3 regions of the Enterobacter cloacae complex sp. 385G4 genome follow, and region 2 is predicted to be linked to each of the others. Evidence: predicted binding sites of a transcription regulator. Region 2 holds the regulator's gene; each other region holds the start of a gene.
What was found. The regulator sigma-54, encoded in region 2, starts transcription at its own class of promoters, with help from an activator protein. The targets are predictions, from matches to a motif close to GTTGGCACANNTTTCGCTNT.
Positions count from the first base shown of each region.

Region 1: AC2FAJ_RS08540 (amino acid ABC transporter substrate-binding protein) is a predicted target of sigma-54. The motif match lies at 1,731-1,750, and genes of this name have one in related genera.
Region 3: glnA (glutamate--ammonia ligase) is a predicted target of sigma-54. The motif match lies at 2,491-2,510, and genes of this name have one in related genera.

Region 1 is NZ_JBXWDD010000002.1:134,440-139,239, reverse strand. Features, by position in the region: gene corC (CNNM family magnesium/cobalt transport protein CorC) at 1-123, shown strand, start outside; gene lnt (apolipoprotein N-acyltransferase) at 129-1,667, shown strand; gene AC2FAJ_RS08540 (amino acid ABC transporter substrate-binding protein) at 2,023-2,928, shown strand; gene AC2FAJ_RS08535 (amino acid ABC transporter permease) at 3,086-3,826, shown strand; gene gltK (glutamate/aspartate ABC transporter permease GltK) at 3,826-4,500, shown strand; gene AC2FAJ_RS08525 (amino acid ABC transporter ATP-binding protein) at 4,500-4,800, shown strand, end outside.
Region 2 is NZ_JBXWDD010000004.1:263,509-268,308, reverse strand. Features, by position in the region: gene rapZ (RNase adapter RapZ) at 1-11, opposite strand, end outside; gene ptsN (PTS IIA-like nitrogen regulatory protein PtsN) at 57-548, opposite strand; gene hpf (ribosome hibernation promoting factor) at 631-918, opposite strand; gene rpoN (RNA polymerase factor sigma-54) at 941-2,374, opposite strand; gene lptB (LPS export ABC transporter ATP-binding protein) at 2,422-3,147, opposite strand; gene lptA (lipopolysaccharide ABC transporter substrate-binding protein LptA) at 3,154-3,708, opposite strand; gene lptC (LPS export ABC transporter periplasmic protein LptC) at 3,677-4,252, opposite strand; gene kdsC (3-deoxy-manno-octulosonate-8-phosphatase KdsC) at 4,249-4,800, opposite strand, start outside.
Region 3 is NZ_JBXWDD010000011.1:13,006-17,805, forward strand. Features, by position in the region: gene glnL (nitrogen regulation protein NR(II)) at 1-825, opposite strand, end outside; gene glnA (glutamate--ammonia ligase) at 995-2,404, opposite strand; gene typA (ribosome-dependent GTPase TypA) at 2,783-4,606, shown strand; gene ompL (porin OmpL) at 4,658-4,800, opposite strand, start outside.

The DNA.
Region 1 (4,800 bases), on a different contig from region 2:
CGCGGTGAGACCGTTGACATCGACGGTTACCAGTTCAAAGTGGCAATGGCCGACAGCCGACGTATTATACAGGTTCACGTCAGAACGCCGGACGATTCACCGGTGCCAAAACTGGAAGATTAATGTAAATGGCATTTGCCCCATTGCTTGAACGCCAGCGCGTCCGTTTGCTGCTGGCGCTGTTACTCGGAGCCAGCGGTACGCTGGCTTTTTCTCCTTACGATATCTGGCCCGCGGCCATTCTCTCCCTGATGGGGCTTCAGGGGTTAACCCTGAATCGTCGTCCGGTACAGGCCGCTGCGATCGGCTACTTCTGGGGGCTGGGGCTATTTGGCTCCGGCATTAACTGGGTCTACGTCAGCATCGCACAGTTTGGCGGGATGCCGGGGCCGGTTAACGTCTTCCTGGTCGTCCTGCTAGCCGCCTATCTCTCGCTCTATACCGGTCTGTTCGCCGGAATTCTCTCTCGCCTGTGGCCTAAAACCACCTGGCTGCGTGTCGCCATTGCCGCGCCAGTGGTCTGGCAGATTACCGAGTTCCTGCGCGGCTGGGTGCTGACCGGCTTCCCGTGGCTGCAGTTCGGCTACAGCCAGATTGACGGCCCGCTGAAAGGTCTGGCACCGGTAATGGGCGTTGAAGCCATTAACTTCCTGCTGATGGTGGTGAGCGGCCTGCTGGTACTGGCGCTGGTCACGCGCGGCTGGAAGCCGCTGGCTGTGGCCCTGGTGCTGTTCGCCCTGCCCTTCCCGCTGCGCTATATCCAGTGGTTCACGCCCGAGCCCGAGCGCGCCATGCAGGTGTCCATGGTGCAGGGGAATATCCCACAGTCCATGAAGTGGGACGAAAAAGAGCTGCTGAACACGCTGAAGATCTACGCCAACGCCACCGAAGAGGTGATGGGCAAATCACAGCTGATTATCTGGCCAGAATCCGCTATTCCCGATCTGGAAATTAACCAGCAGCCGTTCCTCAACATGATGAACGATCTGCTGGTGGCGCGCGGCAGCACCCTGATTACCGGCATTGTTGATGCGCGCCTGAATCAGCAGAACCGCTACGACACCTACAACACCATTATTACGCTCGGCAAAGACAGCGAATATAGCTACCACTCCACCGACCGGTACAACAAGAACCACCTCGTGCCGTTCGGTGAATTTGTGCCGCTGGAGTCTATTTTGCGTCCGCTGGCACCGTTCTTTGACCTGCCGATGTCCTCCTTCAGCCGCGGTCCGTACGTTCAGCCCCAGCTCCACGCGCACGGTCTGGCCCTGACGGCCGCCATCTGCTACGAAATCATCCTCGGCGAGCAGGTGCGCGATAACTTCCGCCCGGACACCGACTATCTGCTGACCATCTCCAACGATGCGTGGTTCGGTAAATCGATTGGCCCGTGGCAGCACTTCCAGATGGCGCGCATGCGTTCTCTGGAGCTGGCGCGTCCGCTGCTGCGTAGCACCAATAACGGCATCACCGCCGTGATTGGCCCGCAGGGCGAAATCCAGGCCATGATCCCACAGTTCACCCGTGAAGTGCTGACAACCAAAGTCACGCCAACCACGGGCCTGACGCCATACGCCCGCACCGGCAACTGGCCGCTGTGGATCCTGACCGCGCTGTTCGGCTTTGGCGCCGTGCTGATGAGCCTGCGTCAGCGTCATAAATAATCTTGCCTTCTGATGCCGGGTGGCGGCTGCGCCTTACCCGGCAATTTCCTCCCAATCTTCAATTCTGGCACGCCTGTTGCTTTATATATTCACGTAAACGCTGTCTGGCTTAACGTGCAACCTTGTCGCACCAGTGTAGATCGTCGCTAGCACCGAAACGGTGCAACGGGAGATTATTGCCTCTGAATGGTGCGGCGCGCTTCGCAAAAATAAACAATAACGCAGCAAAATCTTTACATTAAGCCAGACTAAATGTTAACAAGCTTGCATAACACTGCACTCGCATTGCGCGAGATATAACAACATCACAATGGGTATCTATGCGTCACTGGCGCTGATAAGAAAGGAGTTGGGTATGCAATTACGTAAACTGGCCACAGCAATGCTGGTTATGGGAATGTCCGCAGGCGTGGTTCACGCTGAAGACGCTCCGGCAGCAGGCAGCACTCTCGACAAGATTGCCAAAAACGGCGTCATCGTGGTCGGCCACCGTGAATCTTCCGTCCCGTTCTCTTACTACGACAACACGCAAAAAGTCGTGGGCTATTCACAGGATTACTCCAACGCTATCGTTGAAGCTGTGAAGAAAAAGCTGAACAAACCTGACCTACAGGTGAAGCTGATCCCAATCACTTCACAGAACCGTATTCCACTGCTGCAAAACGGCACCTTTGACTTCGAGTGTGGTTCCACCACTAACAACCTCGAGCGTCAAAAACAGGCGGCCTTCTCTGACACCATCTTTGTCGTGGGCACCCGTCTGCTGACCAAGAAGGGCGGCGCAATCAAAGATTTTGCGGACCTGAAAGGCAAGGCGGTCGTTGTGACCTCCGGTACCACTTCTGAAGTCCTGCTACACAAGCTGAACGACGAGAAGAAAATGGATATGCGCATCATCAGCGCGAAAGACCATGGCGACTCCTTCCGTACGCTGGAAAGCGGTCGTGCCGTCGCGTTTATGATGGATGACGCCCTGCTGGCGGGCGAACGTGCGAAGGCGAAGAAACCAGACAACTGGGATATCGTCGGTACCGCGCAGTCCAAAGAAGCCTACGGCTGTATGCTGCGTAAAGACGATCCGCAGTTCAAAAAGCTGATCGATGACACTATCGCCCAGGTGCAGACCTCCGGCGAAGCGGAAAAATGGTTCGACAAGTGGTTTAAGAACCCGATTCCACCAAAAAATCTCAATATGAACTTTGAACTGTCTGACGATATGAAAGCGCTGTTCAAATCTCCAAATGACAAGGCTCTTAACTAATTAGAACAACAGGGGCGGGATCTCCTGCCCTCTCGATTGTCGGGAAGCATGGACAGACATATACGCTGAGTGGTCGTTCCCCACTCAGCGCGAAAAAAGAGCTTCTCACCAATCTTCGAGGGTAGCGCTGCTACCCTCTTTTTTTCTGGAGTTTATTATGTCAATAGACTGGAACTGGGGCATTTTCCTGCAACAAGCCCCGTTCGGCAACACCACCTATCTTGGCTGGCTGTGGAGCGGCTTTCAGGTTACCGTGGCATTATCGATAACGGCGTGGATCATCGCGTTTCTTGTCGGTTCGCTGTTCGGTATTCTGCGAACCGTCCCTAACCGTTTTCTTTCAACAATTGGCACACTGTATGTGGAACTGTTCCGTAACGTTCCGCTCATCGTGCAGTTCTTTACCTGGTATCTGGTCATCCCGGAACTGCTGCCGGAAAATATTGGCATGTGGTTCAAGTCGGAGCTGGATCCGAACGTGCAGTTCTTTGTCTCCTCCATGATGTGTCTGGGGCTGTTTACCGCTGCGCGCGTTTGCGAGCAGGTGCGAGCCGCCATTCAGTCATTGCCACGCGGACAAAAAAATGCGGGCCTGGCGATGGGCCTGACCCTGCCACAAACCTACCGCTACGTGCTGCTGCCTAACGCCTACCGCGTTATCGTTCCACCGATGACCTCTGAGATGATGAACCTGGTGAAAAACTCGGCCATCGCCTCAACCATCGGCCTGGTGGATATGGCTGCACAGGCGGGCAAGCTGCTGGATTACTCCGCTCACGCGTGGGAATCCTTCACCGCGATCACGCTCGCGTATGTTCTGATTAACGCTTTCATCATGCTGGTGATGAACCTGGTTGAACGCAAAGTACGCCTGCCGGGCAATCTGGGAGGCAAATAATGTACGAATTTGACTGGAGTTCTATTGTTCCATCCATGCCTTACCTGCTCGATGGCCTGGTGATTACCCTAAAGATCACCGCGATCGCTATCGTCGTGGGTATCGTCTGGGGCACCCTGCTGGCCGTCATGCGCCTGTCGAGCTTTAAGCCGCTCGCCTGGTTTGCGACTGCCTACGTTAACGTCTTCCGCTCCATCCCGCTGGTGATGGTGCTGCTGTGGTTTTACCTGATTGTTCCAGGCTTCTTACAGAATGTGCTGGGACTGTCGCCGAAAACCGACATCCGCCTGATCTCTGCGATGGTGGCGTTCTCGATGTTTGAGGCCGCTTACTATTCAGAGATTATCCGTGCGGGTATCCAGAGTATCTCCCGTGGGCAGTCCAGCGCCGCGCTGGCGCTGGGAATGACGCACTGGCAGTCCATGCAGCTCATCATTCTGCCTCAGGCGTTTCGCGCCATGGTTCCGCTCCTGCTGACCCAGGGTATCGTGCTGTTCCAGGATACCTCTCTGGTTTACGTTCTGAGTCTGGCGGACTTCTTCCGTACCGCGTCGACCATAGGTGAACGTGATGGTACGCAGGTCGAGATGGTGCTCTTCGCGGGTGCGGTCTATTTTGTGATTAGTTTAAGCGCGTCGCTGTTGGTCAGCTGGCTGAAGAAAAGGACGGTATAATGATTTCCCTGAAAAATGTTTCTAAATGGTATGGGCACTTTCAGGTGCTGACCGACTGCTCCACCGAAGTCAAAAAAGGCGATGTGGTGGTGGTGTGCGGGCCGTCCGGTTCCGGTAAGTCTACGCTGATCAAAACGGTTAATGGTCTGGAGCCTGTGCAGCAGGGCGAAATTGTTGTTAACGGCACGAAAGTGAACGACAAGAAAACCAACCTGGCCCAGCTTCGCTCTCACGTCGGCATGGTGTTCCAGCATTTTGAGCTGTTCCCTCATCTGTCCATTATTGAGAACCTGACGCTGG
Region 2 (4,800 bases):
ATCAGCACCATGTTCCGTTTCTCCTCAGGACAACAGATGTGAAGGCCATCACCTGGTTATGCGTCATCCTGATTGCCTTCTGCTTCAGTGATAATTTGATAAAGCTCTTCATCACTTTGGGCCGAGCGCAGTCGACGGCAGATGGTTTTATCCGCCAGACGTTTAGCAACCAGCGAAAGCGTATGCAGGTGGGTCTTGGTCTGGTCGGCAGGCACCAACAGCGCGAAGAGGAGATCGACGGGCTGGTTATCAATGGCGTCAAAAGCGATTGGGGTTTCCAGTTGCACAAACACACCGACGGCACGCAGGGTGTCCTCTTCCAGCTTGCCGTGTGGGATCGCGATGCCGTTGCCGATACCGGTACTGCCCATCTTTTCACGGGTCAGAATGGCTTCGAACACCACCTGCGGCGGCAGGCCCAGCTGTTTTGCAGCCAATTCACTGATGATCTCCAGCGCACGTTTTTTGCTCTGGCAGTGAACGGCACTGCGGGTACATTCCTGGTTAAGGACATTGCTCAGTTGAAGAGCGGAATCGTTGTTCATCATAATTTCACCTAAGCGCTAACTGTACAAATGGCCCGTTGTGTTTCACAACAGGCCGTCCTGCACCCGTTAACTGCCCGGACAATTAGTGTTGTTTCAGTTTATCTTTATGTTTATTGAGCTGTCGCGCAAGCTTGTCAATCAAGCCGTCGATAGCCGCGTACATGTCTTGCCCTTCCGCACTGGCATGGAGTTCACCCCCGTTAACATGCAGGGTTGCATCCGAGATATGAGTCACTTTCTCCACTTTTAACACAACGTAGACCTGATTGATCCTTTCGAAATACTGCTCGAGTTTCGCGAACTTAGCGTTCACGAAGTCACGTAAAGCCTCAGTAATCTCGACGTTATGTCCTGTGATATTGAGCTGCATAGTGTCTTCCTTATCGGTTGTGTCAGACCAGTTGTTTACGCTGGTTAGACGGCGGAATGGATAAAGACTCTCGATACTTCGCAACAGTACGACGTGCCACCATAATACCCTGATCGGACAGCATGGTGGTCAACTTACTGTCACTTAGTGGCTTCGCGGGATTCTCCGCGGCGATCAACTTCTTCACCAGGGCGCGAATCGCCGTTGAGGAGGCTTCGCCGCCACCCTCGGTGTTCACGTGGCTGGAGAAGAAATACTTAAGCTCAAAAATACCGCGCGGACTGTGCAGATACTTCTGCGTAGTAACGCGGGAAATAGTGGATTCATGCATCTCGACGGCCTGGGCGATATCCGCCAGCACCATCGGCTTCATATACTCTTCGCCCTGCTCAAAGAAGGCCTGCTGCTGTTCGACGATGCAGCGGCTCACGCGAAGCAGGGTATCATTCCGGCTCTCCAGGCTCTTGATCAACCATCGCGCTTCCTGAAGATTGCTGCGAATATATTGATTGTCGGAGTCGTTGCGCGCGCTGGTACACATGGAGGCGTACTGCTGGTTGATTTGCAGGCGAGGGATGCTGTCAGAGTTCAGTTCAACGACCCAGCGGTCATTGTGTTTTCTGACCAGCACGTCCGGGATAACGTACTCGGGTTCGCTGGTCTGGATCGACTGACCGGGACGCGGATCGAGGGACTGGATCAGATTTACCGCCTCTTTCAGCACCTCTTCCTTCAGGCGCGTCACGCGCATCAGGGTGCGGAAATCGTGGTTAGCCAGAAGATCCAGATGATCGCTGATGATTAAGCGAGCCTCGTCGAGCCACGGCGTCTCTTTGCTGAACTGAGAAAGCTGGATCAGCAGACAGTCGCGCAGGTCCTTCGCGGCCACCCCGACCGGATCGAAGCGCTGAATGCGTTTCAGTACCGCTTCAATCTCCTCAATCTCAATCTCTTCATCGCCCATGCTTTCCAGAATGTCGTCCAGCGTGACGGTCAAATAACCGGTGTCATCAACGGCGTCGACAATCGACGTGGCAATAGCGCGGTCGGTATCGGAGAAGGGGGTAAGCTCTACCTGCCACATCAGGTAATCCTGCAGCGACTGGGTGGTTTCGCCCTGGTAGACCGGTAGCTCGTCGTCCTGGTAGTCTGCACGCGTGCCGGAAGGGGTCCCGGCGGTATAGATTTCATCCCAGCTGGCATCCAGCGGAAGCTCATCCGGCATCTCTTTTTGTTCGAGTGCATCCGCGGTGTCGAGCGCTTCTGTGTCCTGTGACTGCTGGGTATCTACCTCGTCATGAAGATCGGCTTGCTCCAGCAGGGGATTGCTGTCCAGCGCCTGCTGGAGCTCCTGCTGGAGTTCTAAGGTGGACAGTTGCAACAGACGAATTGCCTGCTGTAACTGCGGCGTCATCGCCAGCTGTTGGCTGAGCCTTAATTGCAAACCTTGCTTCATGTTCAGAGCATTTTTCTCCGGTTCGGCGTTACGTTACCTCTACCCTATCAGAGTCTGAAGTCTTCCCCAAGATAGACGCGCTTAACATGATCGTCTTCGAGGATCTGCTGCGGCGTACCGTGAGCGATCAGATTGCCCTGGCTCACGATATACGCGCGTTCACATACCGCCAGCGTTTCACGAACGTTGTGGTCGGTGATCAGCACGCCAAGTCCGCTGTCACGCAGATGCTCGATAATGCGTTTAATGTCGATAACGGAGATCGGGTCAACGCCCGCAAACGGTTCATCCAGAAGGATAAACTTCGGATTGGCGGCCAACGCGCGCGCAATCTCAACACGACGGCGTTCCCCCCCGGACAAGGCCTGGCCCAGGCTGTCGCGCAGGTGTTCGATATGAAACTCTTCCATCAGCTCGTTGGCGCGATCCTGACGCTGTTCGTTGGTCAGGTCGTCGCGAATTTGCAGGACCGCCATCAGGTTATCAAAGACGCTCAGACGACGGAAAATAGAGGCTTCCTGCGGCAGATAGCCGATGCCACGGCGCGCGCGCGCGTGCAGCGGCAGCAGGCTGATATCTTCATCGTCAATAATAATGTTGCCGGCATCGCGCGGCACAATACCCACCACCATGTAGAAGGTGGTGGTTTTACCCGCACCGTTCGGGCCAAGCAGGCCCACAATTTCGCCGGAGTTGACGGTCAGACTGACATCTTCTACGACACGGCGGCCCTTATAGGCCTTCGCGAGATTTTTTGCAGTTAATGTTGCCATAGCGAATTAGTTACTCTTCTTCTGTGCCGGGGCCTGGCCCTTGCCTTTGTCCTGCAGCTGCGACGGAACCAGCACGGTGGTTACGCGTTTGCCTTTCTCGCTGGAGGCCTGCATTTTTTGCTCTTTCACCAGATAGGTAATCTGGTCACCGGTAATATTGCTGTCCAGCTGTTCCAGATACGCGTTTCCGGTCAGGATGACCAGGTCCTTCGCCAGCTCATAGTGCATATGCGAGGCGTGGCCCTTCACCGGCTTGCCGTTGTCCTGCATCTGGTAGAAGGTGGCCGGGTTGCCGTAACCATCAATGATCTCTTTGCCCTGCTCGCCGCCCGGACGGGTAACGACCACTTTATCGGCGTTAATTTTGATGGTCCCCTGAGTCATGACGACGTTACCCGTGAAGGTGACGACGTTACCCTGCATATCGAGAGACTGGGTGTCAGACTCGATATGGATCGGCTGGTCGGTATCGCCCGTTACAGCAAGCGCGGGGAGACTGGCCGCCAGCATCGCGCTGGCGATAATTACTTTAAGGCTGAGTTTGTTTGTTTTGAATTTCATAGGAGGTTCTAACCTTTTCAATCAGCTCGGCGTTCTTGCTGCGTAAGTTCCCGCGCATTCTTAAACCGCTGGAATTAAATGTTGTGCCATACAGTGTGACCAGATCCTGCGACGTCACGTCCTGGGTTACCAGGTTGATCTGGGCATTATCCGTCGTAATTTTTCGCAGTTGCGAGTCAGCGGTCAGGGCGTTGACTTCAACGTGGCCATACAGATAAAGCATACGATCATTTGTCAGTTTGGCCCGATCTGACTTAATTGACCACGTCGGCACTTTGTCTTTATCGAAAGTGGTCATGACAGGTTGGGTAAACCACGAAACGCCGTCATCGGAAAAGTATTCAACGTGCTGGGCAATCAGGCGATAATTCAGCGCACCTTCCGGGCTATAGACCACGGTGTCGCTGTGATCGCTTTTATAGGTTGGATCGTTATTGTTGACGACTTCCGTTTGCGTATCGTCGCGATCGGCAAGGTTCACGCCAATCAATACCAGTGCGACAAGCGAAAGCAGAATGATAACCCAACGTCTGGTTTTACTCATATCGATTGCCCTTTGGCTTCATCAAGCTTGCCCTGCGCCAGCAGAAGCAGATCGCAGACTTCACGGACGGCACCCCGGCCACCGTTGATGTGGGTAACGTAGTCAGCGCGCGGGATCAACAGCGGATGAGCATCAGCAACCGCGATGCTGAGACCGACTTCAGCCATCACCGGCCAGTCAATCAGGTCGTCCCCGACGTAGGCCACGTTTTCCGGTGCGATAGCCAGTTTACCCAGTAAATCATTGAACGCTGCCATCTTATCGGATTGACCCTGGTAAAGATGGGTAATGCCTAAGGTTTCACAGCGGTCTTCTACCAGTTTAGCTTTTCGTCCGGTGATGATAGCAACCTCGATACCCGAGGTGAGCGCACAGCGGATACCGTAGCCGTCGCGAACGTTAAACGCTTTCAGCTCTTCACCATTATTGCCCATGTAAATCAGGCCATCGGAAAGTACGCCATCCACATCCAGAATGAGCAGACGAATATTTTCCGCCTTTGCCATCATCTGGGTACTGACCGGACCATAACAGGTTGCAAGGGATGC
Region 3 (4,800 bases), on a different contig from region 2:
CACGCCGTGCAGCGTGAGCTGGAAGGCGGTGCGTGTGCGTAAAATAATCTCGCCGCCTTCCGGCCCCAGCGCCTGCAGAGCATTGCGCACAATATTCAGCAGAACCTGCTCAATCTGGTCCGGGTCATGCGCCAGTTCCGGCAGGCTTGGGTCGTAATCACGCACCAGCGTGACGTTCTCCGGCAGCTCCATGGAGACGAGCTTCACCACCCGTTCAGCGACTTTATGAATACTTTCTGAAACGTGCATACCCGGCTGCTGCGGCCCGAGCAGGCGATCGACCAGGTTACGCAGGCGGTCCGCCTGCTCAATGATGACGTTGGTGTACTCCGCCAGCGCGGGATCGGGCAGCGCCTTGGTCAGAAGCTGCGCCGCGCCGCGTAACCCACCCAGCGGGTTTTTGATTTCATGCGCCAGACCGCGCACCAGGTCACGGGCGGCAATTTGCTGCGCATGCTGAAGCTGCTCCTGGCTCAGGCGACGCTGATTATCCATCGGCGCCATTTCCAGCAGGATCAGTCCTTCCGGCAAACGTTGCGCGGTAAGGGAAAGAATATGTGAGCGCCCGTCGATCACCAGCGTGACTTCGTTATCGGTGAACCCCTGACCGGCCTGCAAACTTTCCTGCATCAGGCCAATATTCAGCGAGAAATAGCTCAATAACTCAGGAAGCGGGGTGCCAAACAGTTTGCGTGAACTCTGGGCGAGCAGCTGTTGCGCCGCCGGGTTGGCGTAATGGACGGCCAGCTCGTCGTCGACCAGCAGGATGCTGTTAATCAAAGAATTGAGGATCTGCCCAGCATCGGGCAGCGTGCCAGTTGCCATTCAGCAGTCTCCTGGAGTCGTTGCACTGTTTTAGTGCAGTATAGCGGTTTCGGCGTAAAAAGCGCGTGAGATCAGGTTGTTGGTGGAGAAAAAAGCCCATCCGGAGATGGGCTAAAAGTTTCCACGGCAACTACCCCCGGCGCTTTTGACGCCGGGTAAAACAACTAAATTAAACGCTGTAGTACAGTTCGAACTCAACCGGATGCGGAGTCATACGCACGCGGTCGTTCTCTTCAGTACGCAGGGCGATGTAAGCATCGATAGCGTCGTCAGTGAATACGCCACCCGCAGTCAGGAACTCGCGGTCTGCATCCAGCGCCTGCAGGGCTTCTTCCAGAGAGCCAGCAACCTGTGGGATCTCTTTCGCTTCTTCTGGCGGCAGGTCGTACAGGTTTTTGTCCATCGCTTCGCCTGGGTGGATCTTGTTCTTGATACCGTCCAGACCGGCCATCAGCAGCGCTGCGAAGCACAGGTATGGGTTAGCCGCTGGATCCGGGAAGCGAACTTCGATACGACGCGCTTTAGGAGACGCCACCACCGGGATACGGATAGAAGCAGAACGGTTACGCGCAGAGTAGGCCAGCATAACTGGCGCTTCGTAGCCCGGGACCAGACGCTTGTAGGAGTTAGTGGTTGGGTTCGCCAGGGCATTGATCGCTTTAGCGTGTTTGATTACGCCGCCGATGTAGTACAGCGCCTGCTCGGACAGACCGGCATATTTGTCGCCAGAGAACAGGTTGGTACCGTTCTTGGACAGAGACATGTGGCAGTGCATACCGGAACCGTTGTCGCCAAACATTGGTTTTGGCATGAAGGTCGCGGTTTTACCGAAACGGTGCGCAACGTTGTGCACAACGTATTTGTAGATCTGAATTTCGTCCGCTTTTTTGGTCATGGTGTTGAAGCGGGTTGCCACTTCGTTCTGACCCGCAGTCGCCACTTCGTGGTGGTGCGCTTCAACAACCAGGCCCATCTCTTCCATCACCAGACACATGGTGGAACGGATATCCTGTGCAGAGTCGACCGGAGGAACCGGGAAGTAACCGCCTTTCACACCAGGACGGTGACCTTTGTTACCACCTTCGTATTTGGTGGAAGAGTTCCATGCGCCTTCGATGTCGTCGATAGCCACGTGGGAGCCAGAAATAGAGGCACCGAAGCGGATGTCGTCGAACAGGAAGAACTCTGGCTCTGGCCCGAACAGAACGGTGTCCGCGATGCCGGTGGAACGCAGGTACTCTTCAGCGCGTTTAGCGATAGAACGTGGGTCGCGGTCGTAGCCCTGCAGCGTGCCTGGCTCGAGGATGTCGCAGCGGATGATCAGGGTTGGTTCTTCGAAGAACGGATCAATGACCGCAGTGGTTGCGTCTGGCATCAGAACCATGTCGGATTCGTTAATGCCTTTCCAGCCACCAATGGAGGAGCCGTCAAACATTTTGCCTTCTTCAAAGAATTCGGCGTTCACCTGATGAGCAGGGATTGTGACGTGCTGTTCTTTACCTTTGGTATCGGTGAAGCGCAGATCAACAAACTTCACTTCATGTTCGTTCAGCATCGTCAAAACGTGTTCAGCGGACATACTTAACTCTCCAGATTGGTCATTGTCGTCGTGGTAACGAGGTCTTCAATTTCTGTTGGTACTGGCTGTTGCCATGTATTTTTTATAAAGCGAAATCTGTGCCAACTTTTAAAACACCCCAAAAAGGCGTTATCATGCGCACCATAGTGCAAAAGGGCTGCACCATGATGGATTTGTTGCACCAGTATAGTGCTTCAATGTGAACATTAAGCACCATATTGGTGCAATTTACGTTAAAGTGCCCTTTTACCGCTCCGTGAAAGCGATCACAAAGCATCTCTGCAATACTTGTTTGCGGGGGATGTTTGTGATCCTGTTTTGTAGTGCGATTAATCCGTGTACAATAACGCGCTATTTCTAAATGCCTGAGGCAAAGTTGTGATCGAAAATTTGCGTAACATCGCCATCATCGCGCACGTTGACCATGGTAAAACTACCCTGGTTGATAAGCTGCTGCAGCAATCCGGTACGTTTGATGCGCGTGCCGAAACCCAAGAACGCGTGATGGACTCCAACGATTTGGAGAAAGAGCGTGGGATTACCATCCTCGCGAAAAACACCGCGATTAAATGGAATGACTACCGTATCAACATCGTTGATACCCCAGGGCACGCCGACTTCGGTGGTGAAGTTGAACGTGTAATGTCCATGGTAGACTCCGTTCTGCTGGTCGTTGACGCAATGGATGGCCCAATGCCACAGACGCGCTTCGTGACCAAAAAAGCTTTTGCCCATGGTCTGAAGCCAATCGTTGTTATCAACAAAGTTGACCGCCCTGGCGCGCGTCCTGACTGGGTTGTTGACCAGGTCTTCGACCTGTTCGTTAACCTCGACGCGACCGACGAGCAGCTGGACTTCCCTATCGTTTACGCCTCTGCGCTGAACGGTATCGCAGGTCTGGACCACGAAGACATGGCTGAAGACATGACCCCGCTGTATCAGGCGATTGTTGACCGTGTTCCTGCGCCAAACGTTGACCTGGAAGGCACCCTGCAGATGCAGATCTCCCAGCTCGACTACAACAACTACGTTGGCGTAATCGGCATTGGCCGTATCAAGCGCGGTAAAGTGAAGCCTAACCAGCAGGTCACTATCATCGATAGCGAAGGCAAAACCCGTAACGGTAAAGTCGGTAAAGTCCTGACTCACCTGGGTCTTGAGCGTATCGAGAGCGACATCGCTGAAGCGGGCGACATCATCGCGATCACCGGTCTGGGTGAACTGAACATCTCCGACACCATCTGCGATCCGCAGAACGTCGAAGCGCTGCCAGCCCTGTCCGTTGATGAACCAACCGTATCCATGTTCTTCAACGTCAACACCTCTCCGTTCTGTGGTAAAGAAGGTAAGTTCGTTACCTCTCGTCAGATCCTTGACCGTCTGAACAAAGAGCTGGTGCACAACGTTGCGCTACGCGTTGAAGAAACCGAAGATGCTGATGCATTCCGCGTTTCCGGTCGTGGTGAGCTGCACCTGTCTGTTCTGATCGAAAACATGCGTCGTGAAGGTTTCGAGATGGCGGTTTCCCGTCCGAAAGTAATCTTCCGTGAAATCGATGGCCGTAAACAAGAGCCGTTCGAAAACGTAACGCTGGACGTAGAAGAGCAGCACCAGGGTTCTGTGATGCAGGCACTGGGCGAGCGTAAAGGCGACCTGAAAAACATGAATCCAGACGGCAAAGGCCGCGTACGTCTCGACTACGTGATCCCAAGCCGTGGCCTGATCGGCTTCCGTTCTGAGTTCATGACCATGACCTCCGGTACCGGCCTGCTGTACTCCACCTTCAGCCACTACGACGACGTTCGTCCGGGCGAAGTGGGCCAGCGTAACAACGGCGTACTGATCTCCAACGGTCAGGGTAAAGCGGTTGCGTTTGCGCTGTTCGGTCTGCAGGATCGCGGTAAGCTGTTCCTGGGTCACGGTGCTGAAGTTTACGAAGGCCAGATCATCGGTATTCACAGCCGTTCTAACGACCTGACGGTAAACTGCCTGACCGGTAAGAAGCTGACCAACATGCGTGCGTCCGGTACTGACGAAGCAACGGTTCTGGTTCCACCGATCAAGATGACCCTGGAGCAGGCTCTGGAGTTCATTGATGATGACGAACTGGTAGAAGTGACTCCACAGTCAATTCGTATCCGTAAACGTCACCTGACCGAGAACGATCGTAAACGTGCTATGCGCGGTGCGAAAGAAGACTAATACGGTCAATCCGTAGTAAAAAAAGCCGCTGAGAAATCAGCGGCTTTTTTATTAGAACGAATAACGTAACCCCAGGCGGATCCTGTACTGCTCGCGGTTGTAATCATTCCATCTGTCCAGCCACTGGAGTTCGAGGTACGGCAGCCAGTTTCTGTCGATCTTATAGCTGAACTTGTTGGTAATTTCCCAGTGAT